Desulfosediminicola ganghwensis: one gene and its partner. The protein of the gene in region 1 binds, or shares a complex with, the protein of each later gene. Links are inferred from orthologs where the notes say so. Each region holds a gene or a part of one and is shown on either strand. Other genes may lie near its edges.

Evidence for each region.
Region 2: the proteins of FCL45_RS19815 (region 1) and FCL45_RS10020 are in contact, whole or in part, in a cryo-EM structure (PDB 7KOE), measured with the Thermotoga maritima proteins. The link is inferred for Desulfosediminicola ganghwensis from one-to-one orthologs. Residues at the interface, in WP_004081904.1 of Thermotoga maritima: His14, Pro20, Glu24, Tyr76, Asn78, Lys82, Thr102, Leu103, Glu104, Arg106, Glu107, Gly110, Met111, Ala113, Thr114, Glu115, Glu117, Thr118, Gly119, Leu120, Thr121, Ala122, Arg140, Pro141, Thr142, Phe143, Gly144, Gly145, Asn146, Leu147; in WP_004081902.1 of Thermotoga maritima: Thr13, Thr14, Val16, Ile18, Leu25, Arg27, Leu95, Lys122, Gln123, Val125, Asp126, Gly127, Asp128, Thr129, Gly130, Gln131, Pro134, Gly135, Thr138, Arg139, Tyr142, Ala143, Leu144, Ala146, Tyr147, Val149, Arg150, Val162, Val164, Arg165.

What each region holds. Positions count from the first base shown.
Region 1 is NZ_CP050699.1:4,615,323-4,625,093, reverse strand. The notes cover bases 4,038-7,021. They hold FCL45_RS19815 (electron transfer flavoprotein subunit alpha), read left to right. Parts: upstream 4,038-4,924; coding sequence 4,925-6,118; downstream 6,119-7,021. Other genes in these bases: acpP (acyl carrier protein), read left to right, coding at 6,983-7,021; fabG (3-oxoacyl-[acyl-carrier-protein] reductase), read left to right, coding at 6,115-6,858; FCL45_RS19820 (electron transfer flavoprotein subunit beta/FixA family protein), read left to right, coding at 4,126-4,905. Also shown: FCL45_RS19845 (YceD family protein), read left to right, coding at 81-596; rpmF (50S ribosomal protein L32), read left to right, coding at 641-829; phosphate acyltransferase PlsX, read left to right, coding at 840-1,859; FCL45_RS19830 (beta-ketoacyl-ACP synthase III), read left to right, coding at 1,859-2,833; FCL45_RS19825 (acyl-CoA dehydrogenase family protein), read left to right, coding at 2,857-4,008; more of acpP, read left to right, coding at 7,022-7,213; fabF (beta-ketoacyl-ACP synthase II), read left to right, coding at 7,292-8,533; rpiB (ribose 5-phosphate isomerase B), read left to right, coding at 8,554-8,985; transcriptional regulator NrdR, read left to right, coding at 9,229-9,699; bifunctional diaminohydroxyphosphoribosylaminopyrimidine deaminase/5-amino-6-(5-phosphoribosylamino)uracil reductase RibD, read left to right, coding at 9,689-9,771. UniProt on the Bacillus subtilis protein: The electron transfer flavoprotein serves as a specific electron acceptor for other dehydrogenases. It transfers the electrons to the main respiratory chain via ETF-ubiquinone oxidoreductase (ETF dehydrogenase).
Region 2 is NZ_CP050699.1:2,363,420-2,373,058, forward strand. What follows is about bases 3,620-6,471. They hold FCL45_RS10020 (electron transfer flavoprotein subunit beta/FixA family protein), read left to right. Parts: upstream 3,620-4,584; coding sequence 4,585-5,358; downstream 5,359-6,471. Other genes in these bases: FCL45_RS10015 (heterodisulfide reductase-related iron-sulfur binding cluster), read left to right, coding at 3,620-4,501; FCL45_RS10025 (electron transfer flavoprotein subunit alpha/FixB family protein), read left to right, coding at 5,369-6,283; FCL45_RS10030 (hypothetical protein), read left to right, coding at 6,307-6,471. Outside these bases: FCL45_RS10000 (class I SAM-dependent methyltransferase), read left to right, coding at 1-361; FCL45_RS10005 (MerR family transcriptional regulator), read right to left, coding at 525-920; FCL45_RS10010 (acyl-CoA dehydrogenase), read left to right, coding at 1,279-2,424; more of FCL45_RS10015, read left to right, coding at 2,522-3,619; more of FCL45_RS10030, read left to right, coding at 6,472-6,615; FCL45_RS10035 (acyl-CoA thioesterase), read left to right, coding at 6,793-7,194; FCL45_RS10040 (OmpP1/FadL family transporter), read left to right, coding at 7,545-8,768; FCL45_RS10045 (radical SAM protein), read right to left, coding at 8,851-9,639. UniProt on the Bacillus subtilis protein: The electron transfer flavoprotein serves as a specific electron acceptor for other dehydrogenases. It transfers the electrons to the main respiratory chain via ETF-ubiquinone oxidoreductase (ETF dehydrogenase).

The DNA of each region.
Region 1 (9,771 bases):
GTGGCCAATATCGCTTAAATTGATTATTTTTGCTTCCTTTGTGTCCCCTCATAATTTCTAAAGGGGTGTCAGAGGGAAATATGAGAATTGCGTTTGGTGAGATAGGAAGGGCGAAGTCCCGATACATAATTCCGGAAAACAGTTGGCAGCCGATTGACGAGGTAGTGGTTTTGACACCACCTGTTGCGGAGGTTGTCATACAATCAAAAGATGATGACACTGTTGTACTGGAAGGTAATCTTGCTGTAACCGTCGAGTTGGCGTGTTCGCGGTGCGGCGAGCCTGTGGCTTTTGAACTCAATGAAGATTTCCTCTATCTGATAACCACGCGAGAGGAAGAAGTATCAGAGCTGCCGGATAAAGAATGCAGCGAAGAAGAGTGTGATACACTTTACCTGAAAGATCCGGTCATCGATGTTGCCGAGATCCTTAGGGAACAGATGTATCTTGCTGTTCCGGGTAAGGCTCTCTGTAAAGATACATGTCGTGGACTGTGTCCTGTATGTGGTGCGTTTCTGGGCAGTGATAAGTGCAGCTGTTCGGAATTTCCGCAGGATTCACCGTTTGCGGTACTGAAGAAGTTGAAGAAGGATTAAGTAGCACTCAATGATTGGAACTTATATGCCAATTGGAGGATATTATGGCTCTGCCGAAAAGAAGACATTCCCGTTCAAGAACTCGTAAACGCCGTTCCCACGATGCACTGAAAGCGCCTGGCGTTTCTCTGTGTGCAAACTGTGGTGAGCCTAAAGAACCACATCGTCTCTGTGCAGCATGCGGTACATACAAAGGTAGAACTGTATTTGCCCTTGATACTGAAGTAGAGTAGGAGATACGCCGTGCACATTGCCCTGGACGCCATGGGCGGAGACCATGGGCCGGAGGAGTTGATTGCCGGGGCATTATTAGCCGCCGAACAGTCTGATATTCATATTAGTCTGGTGGGGGACGAAGTCCTCCTGCAATCACACCTCGCTAAAGTAGCTCCTGATTCTTCGATAGCGTCGAGGATCGAGATTGTCCATTCATCTCAAGTTGTTGAGATGAAGGACAATCCTGTCGACGCAATGCGTAAGAAGAAGGACTCCTCTATTATGGTAGCCTTTGACCTTGTTGGTCAGGGGAAAGCAGATGCTGTTGTCAGTGCCGGAAATTCCGGTGCTACCATGGCAGCGGCAGTACGCAAGCTTGGACGCCTTAAAGGAGTATCCCGGCCCGGCATCGCCTCATTTTTTCCCACCTTGAAGAAGCCTGTAGTGATGATGGATATTGGCGCCAACGTAGAGTGTCGCCCGCAGCATCTCTTTCAGTTCGCCATAATGGCTTCTGCCTTTTCTAAAATTCATAATAACAGCAGCCCGAGGGTAGGGATTCTGACCATTGGAGAAGAATCCGGCAAAGGGAACACCCTTGTCAAAGAAACCTACGACCTGCTCGAAAACAGTTCGCTTAATTTCATCGGCAATGTCGAAGGACGCGATGTATATAAGGGCGAAGTTGACGTTATTGTCTGTGACGGCTTTGTTGGTAACATCTGCTTAAAGATCAGTGAGGGTCTTGTTGAAGTTGCCATGAAAATGCTCCGTGATGAAATCGTCAAATCCATTCCGGCAAAAATCGGCTATCTGTTAGCAAGACCAGCCTTTCGTGCTTTCAAGAAGAGGGTTGATTATTCCACTTATGGTGGTGCTCCCTTGCTTGGCGTAAATGGTATTGGTATGATTTGCCACGGTAAATCGGACAGAAAGACTATCAGAAACGCTATCTGTGAAGCAGCGAAGATGGTAAATAATAACGTGAATCAGGAAATATCGCGTGGAATCGCTGTGGAATCTGCTACAGCACAATCGGAGGAATAATGGGGTCTGTTATTCTTGGAACAGGATCATGTCTGCCTGAAAAGGTGGTAACAAACAGTGATCTTGAAAAAGTTGTCGAAACTTCAGACGAGTGGATCCGTACCCGTACCGGTATTGAAGCCCGTCACATCGCTTCAGGTGATGAATACACCTATAAGCTTTCAGCCAGGGCCGCGAAGAAGGCCATGGAGATGGCTGGGGTAGATGCCTCCGAAATTGACCTGATTGTTGTTGGCACCATCAGTTCACACATGATGATGCCTTCTTGTGCCTGCTTTGTGCAGACCGAGATTGGTGCAACAAATGCTTTTGCATATGACCTTAATGCGGCATGTTCCGGTTTTCTGTATGCACTGGATCTTGCAGATAAATATGTCCAGGCTGACCATTCGAAGAAAATTTTGATAATCGGCGCTGAGACCTTGTCAACCCGGGTTAACTGGGAGGATCGCAATACCTGTATCATTTTTGGCGATGGAGCGGGGGCGGCAGTTGTCGGTTGGGATGACAGCGACCGCGGATTCATCGGCTCAAACCTCTTTTCGGACGGTTCGCTGTGGAAGCTACTCTACATGCACGCCCCGGAAAGTACCAACAAGGATTTGCAGGTGCCGGATAACACTGGTGCTCATATCGTCATGGAAGGCCGCGAAGTCTTTAAATACGCTGTAAAAGCGATGGAAGATGCGGTGCAGGGTCTACTTCTTAGGGAGAAGGTGGATCTCGATGATATTCAGCTGGTTATACCACATCAGGCAAATATCCGAATTCTTAACAAATTGACAGAACGTCTCCAATTGCCCGAAGATAAAGTGTTTATAAACGTTTCAGCCTATGGTAATACATCGGCTGCGTCTATACCAATAGCGCTGGATGAAGCGCATAGGGCGAAGCGCTTTTCAACAGGAGATACCGTACTGTTCTGTTCCTTCGGTGGTGGTTTTACGTGGGGGGCAGGGCTGATTAAGTGGTAGTGTAGAAGAGAGAGGAGTTTGAGATGGATTATTTTTTGACGGAAGAGCAGCAGATGATCGTCGATATCACTCGGCAGATCACTGATGAGAAGATTATTCCAAATCGCGCTGAACTTGACGAGAAACACCAGTTCCCGCGGGAAATCTTAAACGATATGGCCAGAGCGGACCTGTTCGGCCTGTTAATTCCGGAAGAATATGGTGGTTTCGGCGGGAACTGTTTCGATAGCGTACTCGCGCTTGAGCAGCTCGGTCGTGGTTGTATCGGTGTAGGTACAGCATTTGCAGCAAGTTCACTTGGAATCTACCCGATCCTGATCTCAGGTTCGGAAGAGCTCAAGAAAAAGTATCTTCCACCCGTTGCTACAGGTGAGAAGTTTGCGGCTTTTGGTCTTACCGAAGCCAATGCAGGTTCTGATGCCTCGGGCATCCAGACCACTGCAGTGCTTGACGGGGACGAGTGGGTACTGAATGGTACCAAGCAGTGGATTACCAATGGTGGTGAAGCGCAGGTCTATACTGTTGTTGCCATCACCGACCGCAGCAAGGGTGCTCGCGGTGCTTCCATGTTTGTCGTGGAAGAAGGTGACCCCGGTTTTTCCTGCGGGCCGAAAGAGAAGAAGATGGGTATCCGTGCATCTTCAACCACCGAGCTTATCTTCAAGGACTGTCGTATTCCCAAGGACCGCATCATTGGTCGTCAGGGTACCGGTTTTATCACTGTGATGAAGACCCTCGATTCGTCCCGTCCGGGAATCGCGGCACTTGGTGTCGGTCTGGCACAGGGAGCGCTTGATGAGGCGGCGAGCTATGCCAAGCAGCGTGTACAGTTCGGCAAGCCAATCATAGCCTTCCAGGCAGTACAGCACATGCTCGCGGATATGGCCATCGGTGTCGAGTCCGCTCGTGCTCTGGTCTACCAGTCTGCAAAGCATATTGTTGCCCACCCGAAGGATATGTCAAAGGCATCATCCATGTGCAAGATCTATGCGACCGATGTGGCAATGAAAGTGGCTACCGATGCCGTTCAGGTACTTGGTGGTTACGGTTTCATGTCTGAGTACCCGGTCGAAAAGATGATGCGTGACGCAAAAATCCTGCAGATTTATGAGGGAACCAACCAGATCCAGCGCAATGTCGTGGGTCAGGAACTGAACAAGGAATACGCAAAGTAACATACTGTTCAGGGCAAAAAACGTTTTCTGAATGAACATCTGCAATTCGCTGATACAGCGGGTTGCAGGTGATTCCGTTAAGCGTGTTACTCTCATATTCACCAGGCAGGTTATTCCATGAAAATTATTGTTTGTGTTAAACAGGTACCGGATGCCAAGGATGTACGGCTTGATCCGGTAACGAATACGCTGGCCCGTGAAGGGGTCGAGTCTATCATGAATCCTTACGACCAACATGCCCTTGAAGAGGCTGTTTGTCTCAAGGAAGCACATGGTGGCGAGGTTATCGTGCTGACCATGGGACCTCCCCAGGCAGAAGAGATTCTGAGGCTCGCAATCTCATGTGGGGCGGACCGTGGTGTTTTGGTCTCAGACCGTGCTTTTGCAGGTGCTGATACCTGGGCAACTGCGTATACCCTTGAAAAAGCGGTTGAAACCCTCGGCGGTGCCGATCTTATCCTCTGTGGCAAACAGGCAATAGACGGAGATACCGCCCAGGTAGGCCCTGGCCTTGCCATGCGGTTGGATTTTCCTTTCGTTACCTGTGTTCAGAAAGTGCGCGAGGCGGATGATACCCGTATTGTAGTTGAGCGCATGATGGATGATGGCTATGATGTAGTCGAGGCTCCGTTGCCTGCATTACTTACGGTGGTAAAAGATATCAATGACCCTCGTGTTCCTTCATTGAAAGGAAAGATGAGGTCTAAAAAGGCCGAGATACAGACCCTCACTGCAAGCGATATCAATGCCGATCCTGCATGTATTGGTTTGCCGGGTTCGCCAACCCAGGTTGCCAATGTATTTCCTCCCCAGGCTCGGGGTGAACGTTCCATTCTCACCGGAACACTTGATGAGCAGATAGATCAGCTTGTCGATAAATTAACCCCGTATCTCTAGGCTGCAGGAGGAATTGACAATGTTAAAACTTAACGAAGAAGTCTGTATCGGCTGCGGTATTTGTGAATCGAGCTGCCCGTTTGCTGCCATTGAGATGGTAGCCGATTTGCCGGTTATAGGGGATTCCTGTACTCTTTGCGGCGCGTGTGTTGACAGCTGTGATGTCGAGGCACTGTCCATAGAAACTGCTGAATCATCCGGTGTTGCCGATATCAGTGAGTGGAAGGATATTTTTGTTTACTGTGAATTCCGCGGCGGTGTTTTAGCAACCGTATCGCTGGAACTTCTTGGAATAGGCAGAACACTTGCTGATATTCGTGGTGTTAAACTTTCTGCAGTGTTGATCGGCTCAGAAACCGGAGATGTAGCTGATACCCTGATTGGACATGGCGCCGATGTTGTTTACCGGGTTGATACACCTGAACTTGCCGGTTTTTCTGAAGACAGCTACACCAAGGTTCTTACCAGGCTGATCCTGGACAATAAGCCGGAGATCGTACTTGCCGGGGCAACTGCCATAGGACGATCGTTTATTCCTGCAGTTGCCACGACGTTGAACGCCGGGCTTACAGCTGACTGCACGAAACTGGAGATTCGTGAAGAAGATGGTGCGTTATTGCAGACCAGACCCGCTTTCGGTGGCAACATTATGGCTACCATAGTCTGTCCTGCCCATAGGCCGCAGATGTCTACTGTTCGTCCAAAGGTCATGAAAGCCCTAGAATTTGATTCTGCGCGAACAGGTGAAATAATAGATGTCGAAATCCCGGCAGCACTCGGTGAATCTCGAATAAAAGTACTCGAGTCGGTTGTTTCCGAGGAGAGCAATGTCAATATTCAAGAGGCTGAAATCCTGGTTTCAGGTGGTAGAGGTCTCGAGAGTGAAAAAGGTTTTGCCCTTCTCAAGACACTTGCCGATTCGATGGATGCCAACGTCTCTGCTTCAAGGGCAGTGGTTGATGCCGGTTGGATTCCATATCCGCATCAGGTAGGGCAAACCGGTAAGACCGTAGCTCCAAAGCTGTACATTGCCTGTGGTATATCTGGCGCCGTACAGCATGTAGCCGGAATGCAGTCTTCCGAGACCATTGTGGCTATAAACCGGGATGAGAACGCTCCGATTTTTGATGTTGCCGATTTCGGTCTGGTTGGAGATATTCAAGAGATTATACCGAAACTTATACGCAAGATTGAAGAAAAGCGAGGTGCATGATGCTTGAAGGAAAAGTAGCCGTAGTAACCGGTGGCAGCCGTGGTATCGGCAGGGCAATCAGCCAGCGTCTTGCCGCCATGGGCGCTTTAGTGTATATCAATTACGTCAGCAGACCTGATGCAGCCGAAGAGACCTGCAGGATGATCACTGATGCTGGTGGTAAGGCTGAGGCTGTTCAGTTCAACGTTTCTGACGGTGAACAGGTTCAGGCGGCGTTCAAGACAATCGTCGCTGATGCCGGTTCAATTGATATCCTTGTGAATAACGCCGGTATTACCCGTGACGGATTGATGGCACGCATGAAGGAGAGTGATTGGGACGATGTGCTCACCACAAACCTGAAAGGTGCTTTCCTCTGCGCTAAAGCGGCCGCCAAGCCAATGATGAAAAAGAAATGGGGACGTATCGTCAACATTTCCTCCGTTGTTGGATCATCAGGCAACGCAGGCCAGGTCAACTACTCTGCGGCTAAAGCCGGTTTGGGTGGGTTGACCAAATCTATTGCCAGAGAATTTGCTTCGAGAAATATCACTGTTAACTCGGTTGCTCCTGGATATATTGTAACTGAAATGACAGAGACTATGACCGAAGCTGCTCAGGCTAAGATTAAAAGTGAAATACCGATGGCAGGCCTTGGCTCGCCTGAGGATATTGCCGGTGCAGTCGCCTATCTGGTATCTGAAGATGGGCGCTATGTGACCGGGCAGACCTTGCATGTCAACGGTGGCATGTATATGTAGTTTTCCCCTCAATAAGAAAAAAAATGTGGTAAATATCGCATGCTGCGGGTAAAAACCACTGCAGGTTGCACAGTTAACAAGAGAAACTGCAACTGAAGAACAAAACCATATAGGGAGATAAGTAATGGCTATAGAACAAGAAATGATTGATATCATCGTAGAACAGCTGAGTGTTGAGAAAGACAAGGTTGTTCCTAATGCTTCTTTCGTAGATGATCTCGGTGCAGATTCTCTGGATCTCGTTGAGCTGATCATGGCTATGGAAGAGGGTTTTGATATCGAGATTCCTGATGAGGATGCTGAGAAGATCACCTGCGTTCAGGATGCAATTGATTACGTTCAGAAACTGAAGTAAGCAGGATATGTCGCCAGTCTCGATATCTGCAATCAGATATTGAGACTGATGGTGTAGATAACACTTAGGAGTTTCATTGTGAATCGTAGAGTTGTCGTTACAGGTATTGGCCTCGTAACTCCAATTGGAACTGGAGTCGATAAGGCTTGGAAAAATCTGATAGCCGGCGAGAGTGGCGTAGATCGCATCACCCGCTTTGATGCCAGTGAATTTCAGGTTCAGATAGCCGCAGAAGTTACAGACTTCGACTCAAAAGAGTTTATAGAGCCCAAAAAAGCCAAACATCTGGACCTGTTTGTTCAGTATGGTCTGGCTGCAGCAAAAATGGCTGTCGAGGACAGTGGTTTTGAAGTCTCCGATGAGAACTGTGAGCGAGTTGGTGTTATCACAGGCTGTGGGATGGGCGGACTGCCGACAATCACCAAGTATCATCAGGTGATGCTCGAGCGGGGAGCCAAACGTATTAGCCCGTTTTTCATCCCCATGGCTATTCCGAATATGCCGTCCGGACACATCTCCATGGAGATTGGCTCTAAGGGACCGAACCTCACTCTCACCACAGCATGTGCAGCCGGAACCCACGCAGTGGGTGAGGCATATCGGCATATCAAGTATGGTATGAGTGATGTTATCGTCACCGGCGGTATGGAAGGAGTTATCTGTGAGCTTGGCATTGGCGGATTCTCTGCCATGAAAGCCCTTTCCACCAGAAATGATGACCCCAAAGCCGCTTCACGTCCGTTTGATAAGGATCGTGATGGCTTTATCATGTCTGAAGGCTCCGGTATTCTCATTCTGGAAGACCTTGAGCATGCCCGCGCTCGTGGTGCCAAGATCTATGCAGAGGTTGTTGGTTACGGCTTAAGCAGTGATGCATATCACATCGCCGCTCCACCTGAAGATGGTGAGGGCGGTCAAAGGGCAATGAAAATGGCCCTGAGAGATGCTGGACTTGCCCCTGAAGATATCGATTACGTCAATGCACATGGAACCTCGACACCGCTCAACGATCGTTGTGAAACAACCGCGATTAAGTCGGTTTTCGGCGAACATGCTTATAAGCTTGCCATTAGTTCCACCAAGTCCATGACCGGTCATATGCTTGGTGCTGCAGGTGGAATCGAGTCTGCATTTCTGGCTTTATCGATTTATAACCAGGTCGCTCCGCCTACCATTAACCATGCTGAGCCCAGCCCGGAATGTGATCTCGATTACGTGCCGAATACGGCGCGTGAGATGGAAATCAATGCAGCGATTTCCAACTCTTTTGGTTTCGGTGGCACTAATGCGGTAGTTGCCATGAAGAAGTTCACTGATTGATTAGAGCTCGAGGGGATGTTGTGAATATTGTAATTGGTTCAGATCACGGTGGTTACGAGCTTAAGGAGCAGGTGAAAGATCTCCTTGCGGAGCTTGGTCATGAAATTACCGATGTCGGTTGTCACAGCCCTGAATCTGTAGATTATCCTGATATTGCTCAGGAGCTATCTGCACGAGTCGTGGATAAGAGCAGCAAATGTGGTATTCTCATTTGCGGCACCGGTATCGGCATGTCGATTGCTGTGAACAGGGATGAGCGAATTCGTGCTGCCCTGTGCCATGATGAATACACCGCTCGTATGAGCAGGGAACACAACGATGCAAATGTACTCTGCCTTGGAGCCCGTGTAAGCGGACTTGGTGTAGCAGATGCAATTGTGCGTGCCTGGTTAAGCACAGAATTTGCTGGAGGCAGGCACCAGCGCAGGATCGAGAAATTCAGCACTTTGTAATCGTATCGAAAGATAGTAATTATAGAGTATTGATGATGTACGAACCGCCTGTGTGTGCAATTGCACCTGCAGGCGGTTTTTTGTATGGTTTGCATAGCCAATCTGGTATATGACCGTTTATGCGGATGAAACGGGGGGACGGGCTTGAAATTGTTCTTATATCTTTAAGGAATGTGAGTGCAGTGAAGCTTTTAAGATTTCATTGGGGATTGAGGCCCGGTGAAGACCTGAGGAGGTCACATTATGAAATGCCCGTATTGTGGACATCTGGATAACAAAGTTATCGATTCAAGGCTGAATAAAGATTGTACTATAACGCGTAGAAGACGTTCATGTCTCGACTGCGATCAACGTTTTACCACCTATGAACGGCTTGAAGTTATGATGCCAGTTCTGGTGAAAAAGGATGGCAGGCGTGAATCCTGGGACAGGCATAAAATGGCTGTCGGACTTGAGAAAGCTTGTGAAAAGCGACCTATCAGTCGTGACAGGATAGATGAATTTGTTGATGATATTGAACATCGTCTTCAGGATATTGGTGCCAAGGAGGTTTCTTCCAAAATCCTCGGAGAATGGGCTATGGAGGAACTTTCCAAGCTTGATGAGGTTGCCTATGTCCGTTTTGCTTCAGTATACAGACAATTCAAGGATGTCAGCGAATTTATGGAAGAGCTGAAGACATTGCTTGATTCCAGACGTGAAGATGAACACTGAAAATAACGACAAGCAGTTTATGCGACTTGCCATAGGCGAGGCTCGCAAAGGTCTTGGCAGAACTTCCCCAAA
Region 2 (9,639 bases), 2.3 Mb from region 1 along the record:
CTATATTAAGGAGCTGGCGCCTCTTTTTCAGGAAATATATCGGGTGCTGAAGCATGATGGAACCTTTCTCTTTTCAACCCACCACCCGATGATGGATTTTCAGTCATCTCCTTCGGGGAATTATTTCAGAAGGGAACTCGTTACCGAGACCTGGGATACTATCGGCAATCCGGTCGATGTTCAGTTTTACAGGCGTTCCTTAACCGAATTGTTCGGTTCGATTACAGAGGCTGGGCTATATATCTCGAATTTCAGCGAGGGTATACCAGACAAGATGATCGAAGAGGTTTCTCCTGCGGATTACCAGCGCTTGTCAAAACTACCAACGTTCATGTTCATTGAGTGCAAAAAGAACAATTGATATCTTTGGCGACCAGGCTCGGTTGTGGTTGCTATAGTAACAAGCTGTTCAGGCGTTGATTACGACGCTGTATGGCTTCAGGATAACAGAAAACGAGGCACAGCCGTTTTGCCTGAGACAGTGGTGGGGACTGTCTGAGCAATTCATCGACTGCAAAAAAATGTTATCGGCTGTTTAACATTTCGGTTATTCGAACCCGATATTCAACAATATCATTGCGAAGTGAGGAGAGGCTTGCCATCTTCTCGTCTACCTTGGAGATATGTTGATCGAGGATTTCGATAAGCTTAGGAGTGATGGTGTTGAAGTTTTGCGCGTTGATGTCGAATATATCACTTAATTCCTGAATTTCTTTTAGAGATATTCCTAATTGCTTGAGCTTGAGAATAAACTTAAGTCTCAGCACGTCATCCTGGTTGTAGGTCCTGGTGCCACCGCCCAACCGTTCACTCGAACCCATAAGTCCGATCTCTTCGTAATACCGTATTGTTCTGGTGGTGATATTCAGCCGTTTGGCTAACTCACCGATCTGTACAAACGGTTCATTTTTACTGGACATTTTTTTAACCTCATAAAACTACAAAATTACCCTTGGATAATCGGGCATTTTTCATAAGTGTGGCTGATACCTGGTGAAAGGTTCACCCCGTTCTGAAACAACCTTATCAGGAATAAATTTAGTTGAAGCAACTCTTGGGATTTACCTTTACGTAATTTTTCAGAACAAGTTAGCATAGGGGATGAAGTGGTGTCAAATAAAAATAGTTAATTAGATGGTTTTGTAAAGATTGTGTGTGTAAAGCGATGTCCGCTCGATGTGAAAAATTCTTGACCTTTACGTAAACAAGGGATATATAAGGGGGAATATTTCTGCATGATTTCACTTATTGCTCAGGTTATCAACTGGAGAGTGGTTTATGATCTTTGAACTAACGGAAGAACAGGCGCTTATTCGCAGCATGGTACGGGAATTTGCAGAAAAAGAAGTTGCACCTTCTGCAGGTGAGCGCGATGAAAATGAGCGTTTTGACCGGGAACTGATGTTTGATCGGCTGGCAGAGTTGGGCCTGACGGGCATCGTATTTCCTGAAGAATATGGCGGCGCCGGCGCCGATTACATCAGTTATGCAATTGCTGTGGAAGAGCTTTCGAGGGTGTGCGCATCCACTGGTGTGACACTTTCGGCCCATCTTTCCCTGGGAGCCAACCCCATATTTCTGTTCGGTTCCGAGCAGCAGAAGCAGAAGTATCTGGCTCCTCTTGCTTCCGGTGAGAAAATGGGTGCTTTCGGGTTGACAGAGCCTGGGGCGGGATCGGATGCCGGTGGTACCAAAACCGTGGCCAGTCTCGATGGCGAGGAATGGGTAATCAATGGTTCAAAGATTTTTATAACCAACGGCGGCGATGCCGATACCTATGTGGTTTTTGCCCGGACAGACAAAGAGGCTGAAAAACATCATGGCATAAGTGCTTTTATCATTGAGAAAGGCACCCCGGGGTTTAGTTTTGGCAAAAAAGAGCAGAAGATGGGGATCCGCTCCTCACCTACGTTGGAGCTGGTCTTTGAAGATTGCCGTATCCCCAGGGAAAACCTGCTTGGTGAAGAAGGACAAGGTTTTCGGGTGGCGATGAAGACCCTTGATGGCGGGAGAATTGGTATTGCCTCCCAGGCATTGGGCATTGCCCAGGGCGCACTGGATGCCGCTGTGGACTATGCGCGGGAACGCAAACAGTTTAATAGCTCCATAGCCAGTTTTCAGGGCATTCAGTTTCAACTTGCAGATATGGCTACCCAGGTGGAGTCAGCGCGTTTGCTGGTTTATAACGCTGCCTATCGGGCGAGTAATGGCCTCGGCTACTCTCAACAGTCGGCGATGGCAAAGCTGATGGCCAGTGAAACCGCAATGAAGGTGAGTACACAGGCTGTTCAGATTTTTGGTGGTTACGGCTATACCAGGGAGTTTCCGGTAGAGCGCATGATGCGCGATGCCAAGATCACCGAGATCTATGAAGGAACCAGTGAGGTGCAGAGAATCGTAATCGGTTCCGCTCTCACCAGATAGTAAACGAGTGGGCTTTATATGCAGTAAAAGGGCGTGGGCGAGGACGCCTGTTTTTGAGGCACGAGTGTAAGTACAAAAGAGTTCAATGGAGAGAGCGATGGAATTTACCCGTGAGATTTATTGGAACGTGGGGCATGGCGCTGCAACCCTTGTCCCTATGTATCTTCTAGTAGTCGTTGCTGTAGGTGTTGTTGTATGGGCTTTTCGAAAAAAACTGGATGTGTACAGGCAGGGGCTGCCGCTGGAACGAACGGATCAGCTCGGTAGCCGGATAGGCGCAATGCTGAACAATGCCATCTTCCAGAAAAAAGTAACCCAGGTGAAGATTCCTGGTCTATTCCACGGCATATTCTTCTGGGGCTGGTTTCTGCTGCTTATAGGAACCACGCTTATCGTTATTCAGGCGGATTTCACAGACCTGCTTTTCGGTTATAAATTTCTGGTCGGCAATTTCTATAAAATCTTTTCAGTTACTCTGGATATCGCCGGACTCGCTTCAATTGTTTTTTTGAGCGCTCTCTTTGTCCGGCGGTATTTTTTTAGACCTGAAGGACTCGAGACCAAAAGAGACGATGCCATTATGCACGGGCTGATGACCATCATCCTGCTTACCGGCTTCGTAATTGAAGGTAGCCGCATGGCCGTCACCGAGCTAGGAACGCCGGTCGCGCTCTGGTCTCCCGTAGGTTATCTGCTGGCGCAGTCTGTAGCCTGGATGGGTGAAGACAGCCTGCGGCTTATCCATAAACTTACCTGGTGGTTTCATCTGCTGCTGGTGATGGGCTTTATTGCTCTTATTCCATTCACCAAGTTTCGTCATATACTTACTACCAGCGCGAATTACATTTTTGCAGACAGGGGCCCGAAAGGAAAGCTTCGTTCCCTCGATCTTGAGGACGAGGATGCTGAAACCTTTGGTGCAACTTCTGTAAAGGAGCTGACCTGGAAAGATATCTTCGATGCCGACGCCTGCACCCTGTGCAAGCGCTGTCAGGATCGCTGTCCGGCCTGGAATACCGAGAAACCTTTGTCACCCATGAAAGTGGTCAATCAGATCGGCGAGGTAGCCTACAACGATCCCGAGGCGAATCTGATAGAGACCCTCAGCCGGGACGTTCTCTGGTCATGTACCACCTGTCGGGCCTGTCAGGAAATCTGCCCGGCTTCCATCGAGCATGTGAGCAAGATTGTCGACGTTCGTCGCTCCATGGTGCTTATGGAGGGTGAGTTCCCTGATGATGCGACCATGGCAGCCATGGAGGCAACCGAGGTCAATGGTAACCCGCTGGGACTGGGCTATGCCTCCCGTGGTGATTGGGCGGCTGAGCTTGGGGTGAAGACCCTGGCTGAAGATCCGGAAGTTGATGTACTCTACTTTGTCGGTTGTTACGCTTCATTTGATAAACGCAATATCGCAGTGGCCAGGAGCTTCATTCAACTCTGTGAGGCTGCAGGCGTGAAAGTGGGAATCCTCGGCAAGGAAGAGAAGTGCTGCGGTGAGCCGATGCGTAAGATGGGCAACGAATACCTTTACCAGAGTCTTGCCATGGAGAATGTTGAGCTGATCAATGGCTATGGTGTCAAGAAAATCGTTACAACATGCCCGCATTGTTACAACACTCTGGAAAAGGATTACCGTGACTTTGAGCTTGAAGCTGAAGTGGAAAGTTACACTGTATTCCTCGAGCGACTGTTGAAAACAGGCCGCCTCAAGCTCAAAGCCGAAGGGCTGGATTGCACCTATCATGACTCCTGCTATCTTGGCCGTCACAACGATATCTACGATGCGCCTCGTGCGCTTATTGAAGCCGCTGGCGGGACCATCAGAGAGATGGAGAAAAGCAGGGCTGAAGGGTTCTGTTGCAGTGCCGGTGGCGGGCGTATCATGGCCGAGGAGAAGATAGGCGAAAGGATAAGTGTCAAGCGGGTGAATATGGCAGTAGAGACAGGTGCGCCGACGCTTTTGTCAAACTGTCCTTTCTGTCTGACAATGTTTGAAGATGGTGTGAAGGGGGCAGAGGCCGAAGATAAACTGAGACCTCGTGACATCGCCGAGTTGCTTGCTGAGAGATTGTAATTGCGGTTGTAGTAAAGCAGCTCGGGCACTAGGCTTGAATTGAACAAAGCTGAAAAAAGCGAATCGTTATCGGAGGATGGAGAATGAACATTCTGGTATGCATTAAGCAGGTTCCCGACATGGAATCAAAGTTTAAAGTTGCCGCGAACGGTACCTGGTATGACAATCAGGATCTGGCCTGGCGGATGAATGAATATGATGAATATGCAGTTGAACAGGCGGTTCAGCTGAAAGAGCAGGTCAAGGATGCTGACCTCACCGTGCTGTGCATCGGCTCGGACAAGGTCAAGGAGACCATGAAGAAGGCGCTGGCAATGGGCTGTGATCGTGGCGCCCATATCGACGACGCTGATTCCTGGGCCAAGGAGCCTTTCGAAATAGCCGGAATTATATCTGAATACGCCAAGGATAAAAGCTTTGACGTCATTTTTACCGGTATGCAGTCCCAGGACCGCGGCAGTGGTCAGGTCGGCGTACTGGTGGCAGAGATGCTTGGTATTGCCAGTGTCTCAACCATCGTGGATTTCGCTTTTGATGATGGCACAATCAAGGCCAAGCGTGAACTTGAGGGTGGAATCAAGGCCAATGTTACGGTTCAGGTTCCGGCCCTGGTGACCTGTCAGCTTGGCTTGAACACCCCACGCTACCCTACCTTGCCTAATATCATGAAGGCCAAGAAAAAGGAGTTGCTTACTATTCCGGTTGCAGATGTGCTGAAGGTGGATGCACGTATGGAGACTTCTGCCATGTACTTCCCTGAGAAGAAGGGCGGCGGACTGGTGCTGGAAGGTGAGGCAGGTGATCTGGCTGACAAGCTGATTTCGATTCTCAAAGAAAAAACAAGTGTCCTGAAGTAGGAGGGGAATCATGAAAATAGTATTGATCGCGGAATACAGGGATGGACAGATGCTCTCAGGCTACACCGAGTTGCTCGGCTTTGCCGAGACCATGGGAGCAGAAACAGTGATGTTTGTTGCCGGCAGTGATGCTGTTTTACCAGCCTATGACGGCAAACTTTATCTGGCAGATGCTGCTGTCTGTGGCGAATATAATCCTGATTTGCATAAGCAGATGATCCTGGATGTTGTTGCCAAAGAACAACCTGATATGGTTGCTTTTTGTCACTCATCTTATGGCTGGGATCTCGCCCCACGAGTGGCCTTTGGCATGAAGGCTGCCCAGGTCTCTGAAGTGGTTGAGGTAAAAGACGGAGCCATGGTCGCTCCCGCCTGCAACTCCAAGCTGCGCCGTACTGTAACTTGCAAGACCGGGCAGACAGTGGTGACCCTGCAGGCAGGCGCATTTGCCCCGGTTGAGGGCGGTGGTACTCCAGAGGTTGAGAAAATTGCCGTTGACGGTCAGGGACGAGTGGTCTTTGAGGGGTATGAGGAAGCTGAGGCCGGTGGCGTTGATCTGAGTAAAGCCGAAGTCATTGTCAGTGCCGGCCGTGGTATTGGCAAACCGGAAAATGTCGCGATGATATCTGCTCTGGCTAAAGCACTCGGTGGGGAATATGGCGCAAGCCGTCCGGTTGTCGATTCTGAATGGGTTGAACATAACCGCCAGGTCGGCACCACCGGACAGACGGTTGCACCCAAGCTCTATCTCGCCTGCGGTATTTCAGGTGCTATTCAGCATCTGGCCGGTATGAAGAAGTCTGAGTTTGTGGTTGCCGTGAATACCGACAAAGATGCACCCATTGGTGAGGTGGCAGACGTGCTGATAGTAGCCGATCTGTTGCAGTTTGTACCCGCGCTGACTGAAAAAGTTCAGGCGCTCTAATTGCCATAGGGAGGAATCTGAAAATGTTGGATGATACATTCAGCCAGATGGCTGAGTCCTTCGTCAAGGATGCGGTCGATGGGCAGAAGAGCTTCTATTTCTCTTTAGCTGATGTGAAAAAGACTGTGGTGGTGAGTGGTTCTGAATGTACCATCACCGAGGGTAAAACTGTAGAGCAGGCTGATTGCGTTTGTAAGACCAGCCCTGAGTTTTTTCTGCGGATCTGGGATGATGGCTATCGACCAGGAATGGCGGATTTTATGAAGGGCACGATCAAGTCGAATGATCCTTCTCTGCTGCAAACCTTTCTGAAATGTTTCGGTAAAGAGTAGGCTGAGAATCAGCACACCACGGTACCGTTTCGAAGGGATGGGAACTTAGGTGGCGACGGAGTTGCCGTGGTGTGTGTTGTGCAAAGTGTTGAAATTGTAAATCTCAGTTGTGTTGAGTGTGCCTATCTTATAGGTGGTGATTTCATAATGTTTGTTAGACAGGGATAGGGGAATTACATGGATGCTCTGACGGAAATTAAAGTACGTGGATATCATGCAGACTTTTACGGTCATGTTAATAACGCCAGGTACCTTGAGTTTTTTGAGGAAGATCGCTGGGCCAGGCTTGAATCCCATATAGATCTTATGAAATGGGCTGCCCGGGGGTTAGGTTTTCTGGTCGTGAATATTAACGTAAACTACCGAAAGGCTGTACAGGTCGGCCACACAGTTGTGGTTACCACTGGAATAGAGCAGGTCAATCAGAAGAGTGCGGTGCTGAAACAGGAGATACAATTCAAAGGATCCAGCGAGGTTGCGGCCGATGCGATGATCACTTTTGTGATAATTGACTCGAGTGGTAAGGCGGTTCCCCTTGAGGGAGAAATTCTTGAAGAATTACAGATGTTAGGACAATAGGTATAAATAATTGAATTTCTACAGTATAAATAATTGTCCTGAATGAAATATCTTGACGAATCAACAGGTTTTACAACTTTTTAAGCTCTATTTATAGTTGACATTTGTGTAATTTATATTAGACAAATGAGAATATGACGATTTGCTGATCGTGGTGCTTGTGTTGTGAAAAAGAATTCACCATTACGTAAACGTCATGTCATCCATTTGTTGTTCTGCTGGAAAGAGAGAGCTGGTAGGACGGAGATGTACCCGTAAAAAACACTTTGCTTCAGGTGGGCAGTTCGGCTGAAGCAGATTCAGGAGAGATGGGGCGCATCACACATCAATTGATAGAAGGGGAGATAAGCATGAAAAAAGTATTATCCGTAGTAGCATTGGCTTCGTTGTTTGGAGCCACATCCGTAATGGCATCCGGTTTCCGTATTCCGGAGCAGTCTGTTGATTCTACCGCTAAGGCTGGCGCCAACATCGCCTCCGCCGATAAGGCGGACGCCGCTTACTTCAATCCGGCGATCATGAACCTGATGGAGGACACCTGGCATGTGGAGGCTGATCTTTCCTATATTTATCTGAGTGAAATAGACTACGAAGGGACAGCGGGAGAAGCACCTTACCCGTTGCCAATTGATACCTCTTCTGAGAGGGAACACTTTTTTGTGCCCACCCTGTTTGTAGTTTCTCCAGACTACAACGGCTTCCGTTTCGGTTTCGCTTCAGTAGCGCCTTTTGGGTTGGCCAAGCGCTGGCGGGAAGACCCGTATGCTAAGGCTCTCTCAAGCAGGTTCTCTCTGCAGGTGATTGAACTCAACCCTACCGTTTCCTACGCTTTCAACGAGATGTTCTCCATTGCCGGTGGCGTTCGCATGACCTATAGCAAGGCGACGGTTATCAATGAAGGCTTTGCCGTGCCTCCAGGTAGCAGGTATCTGGATGGAGATACAGTGGATTGGGGCTATAACCTGGCGGCCAACTTCAAGCCCAACAAGGACTGGAATTTTGCTGTCACCTACCGTTCCAACATCGATCTCGATTTTGAGGACGGTGATACAGAGATAACCATTAATCCGGAGATTACTGAGGGTGATGTCACCGTTTCGACCCCGGGCGTTCTCTCCTTCTCTGCCGCCTATACCTACGACAAATGGACTTTTGACCTCACTGTCGATCAGACCCAGTGGTCCGAATATGAAAGCCTGGATTTTACTTATAATAACGCTACTGGGGATTCCTATTATGATAAATTCAACCTCTCAGTAAAGGATTGGGATGATACCTGGGCCATCAGGCTCGGCGTGGAGTATGAGCTGAATCCGCAGGTGACCCTGATGGGCGGCATCGCCTATGACGAGAACCCGGTACCGGAAGAGACCGCTAGCTTCGAGCTGCCCGATTCCGACGCCTGGCTTTTCTCGGCTGGTGCACGCTATGCCTACAGCGATAATATGGAGTTTGGTTTAGCCATTCTTTATGATTACAAGGAAGAGCGCACCTTCAGCAACGAGTCGGTTGATGGTGAATTCTCCAACGCCTCCGCCTTCCTCGTCACTGCTGGTCTGAGCTATAAGTTCTAAAGCAGCAAATTCCCAGAATGTAATAGATAAAAGCCCCCTGGCTGACAGCCAGGGGGCTTTTTCGTGTGGCAATGGTTTGAACTTACAAAGCCCGCATATATTCAGGCTTCAAGTTCACCTTTCCCGCCAGCGCCTTTTGAATCAACTCAAGCGTCTTTCTCTTGTCTTCAGGCAATTTCGCCTTAATCGGCAGATAATTTGAAGCATGGTTGGCATGGAAATAGCCGTTGGTGAGTTCAGTTGCCGCCAGCATGGAACCAAGTTCTTCCAGCATTCCATTGGCATCCGGCAGTTGCCACCTTCCTTGTTGCTGATCAGTGAAAAGTGGTGTGTTCGGGGTTAGCATCAGGCTCAAGGCCCCCACATATTCCGGGTCGATGGCAGACAAGACCCTGCCGGTCTCAGTGGCATGCTGCTGTGATCTTTCCGTGCCGCCTACTCCCAGCAGCACTGTGATCGAAAGCTTGATGCCAGCCGAACGAATCTTTCTGCCCATCTCAATCATTTTCGATGAATCGGCGCCTTTCTTGATTGCGGCCAGTGTTACATCATCTCCGGACTCAAGGCCCATATAACCGATACCAATTCCCAGTTGGTGTAACTCTTTCAGCTCATCAACACTCTTTCTTTGTATACTTTTGGTGTTGGCATAGACGCCGATCCGCTCAAGCCATGGAAGTTTTTTCCGCACTGTCTCCAGTATCTTCACCAGTCGTTTTTGTGGAATTATCAAGGCATCACCATCGCAAAGAAACAGTCGGTTTTGCCTGCGGCAATGTTTGGCGGCAAAATCAATATCAGCCATGATGGTGGCGTCGTCTTTGATGGAAAACCTGGTGCCCTTATACATTCCGCAAAAGGTACATTTGTT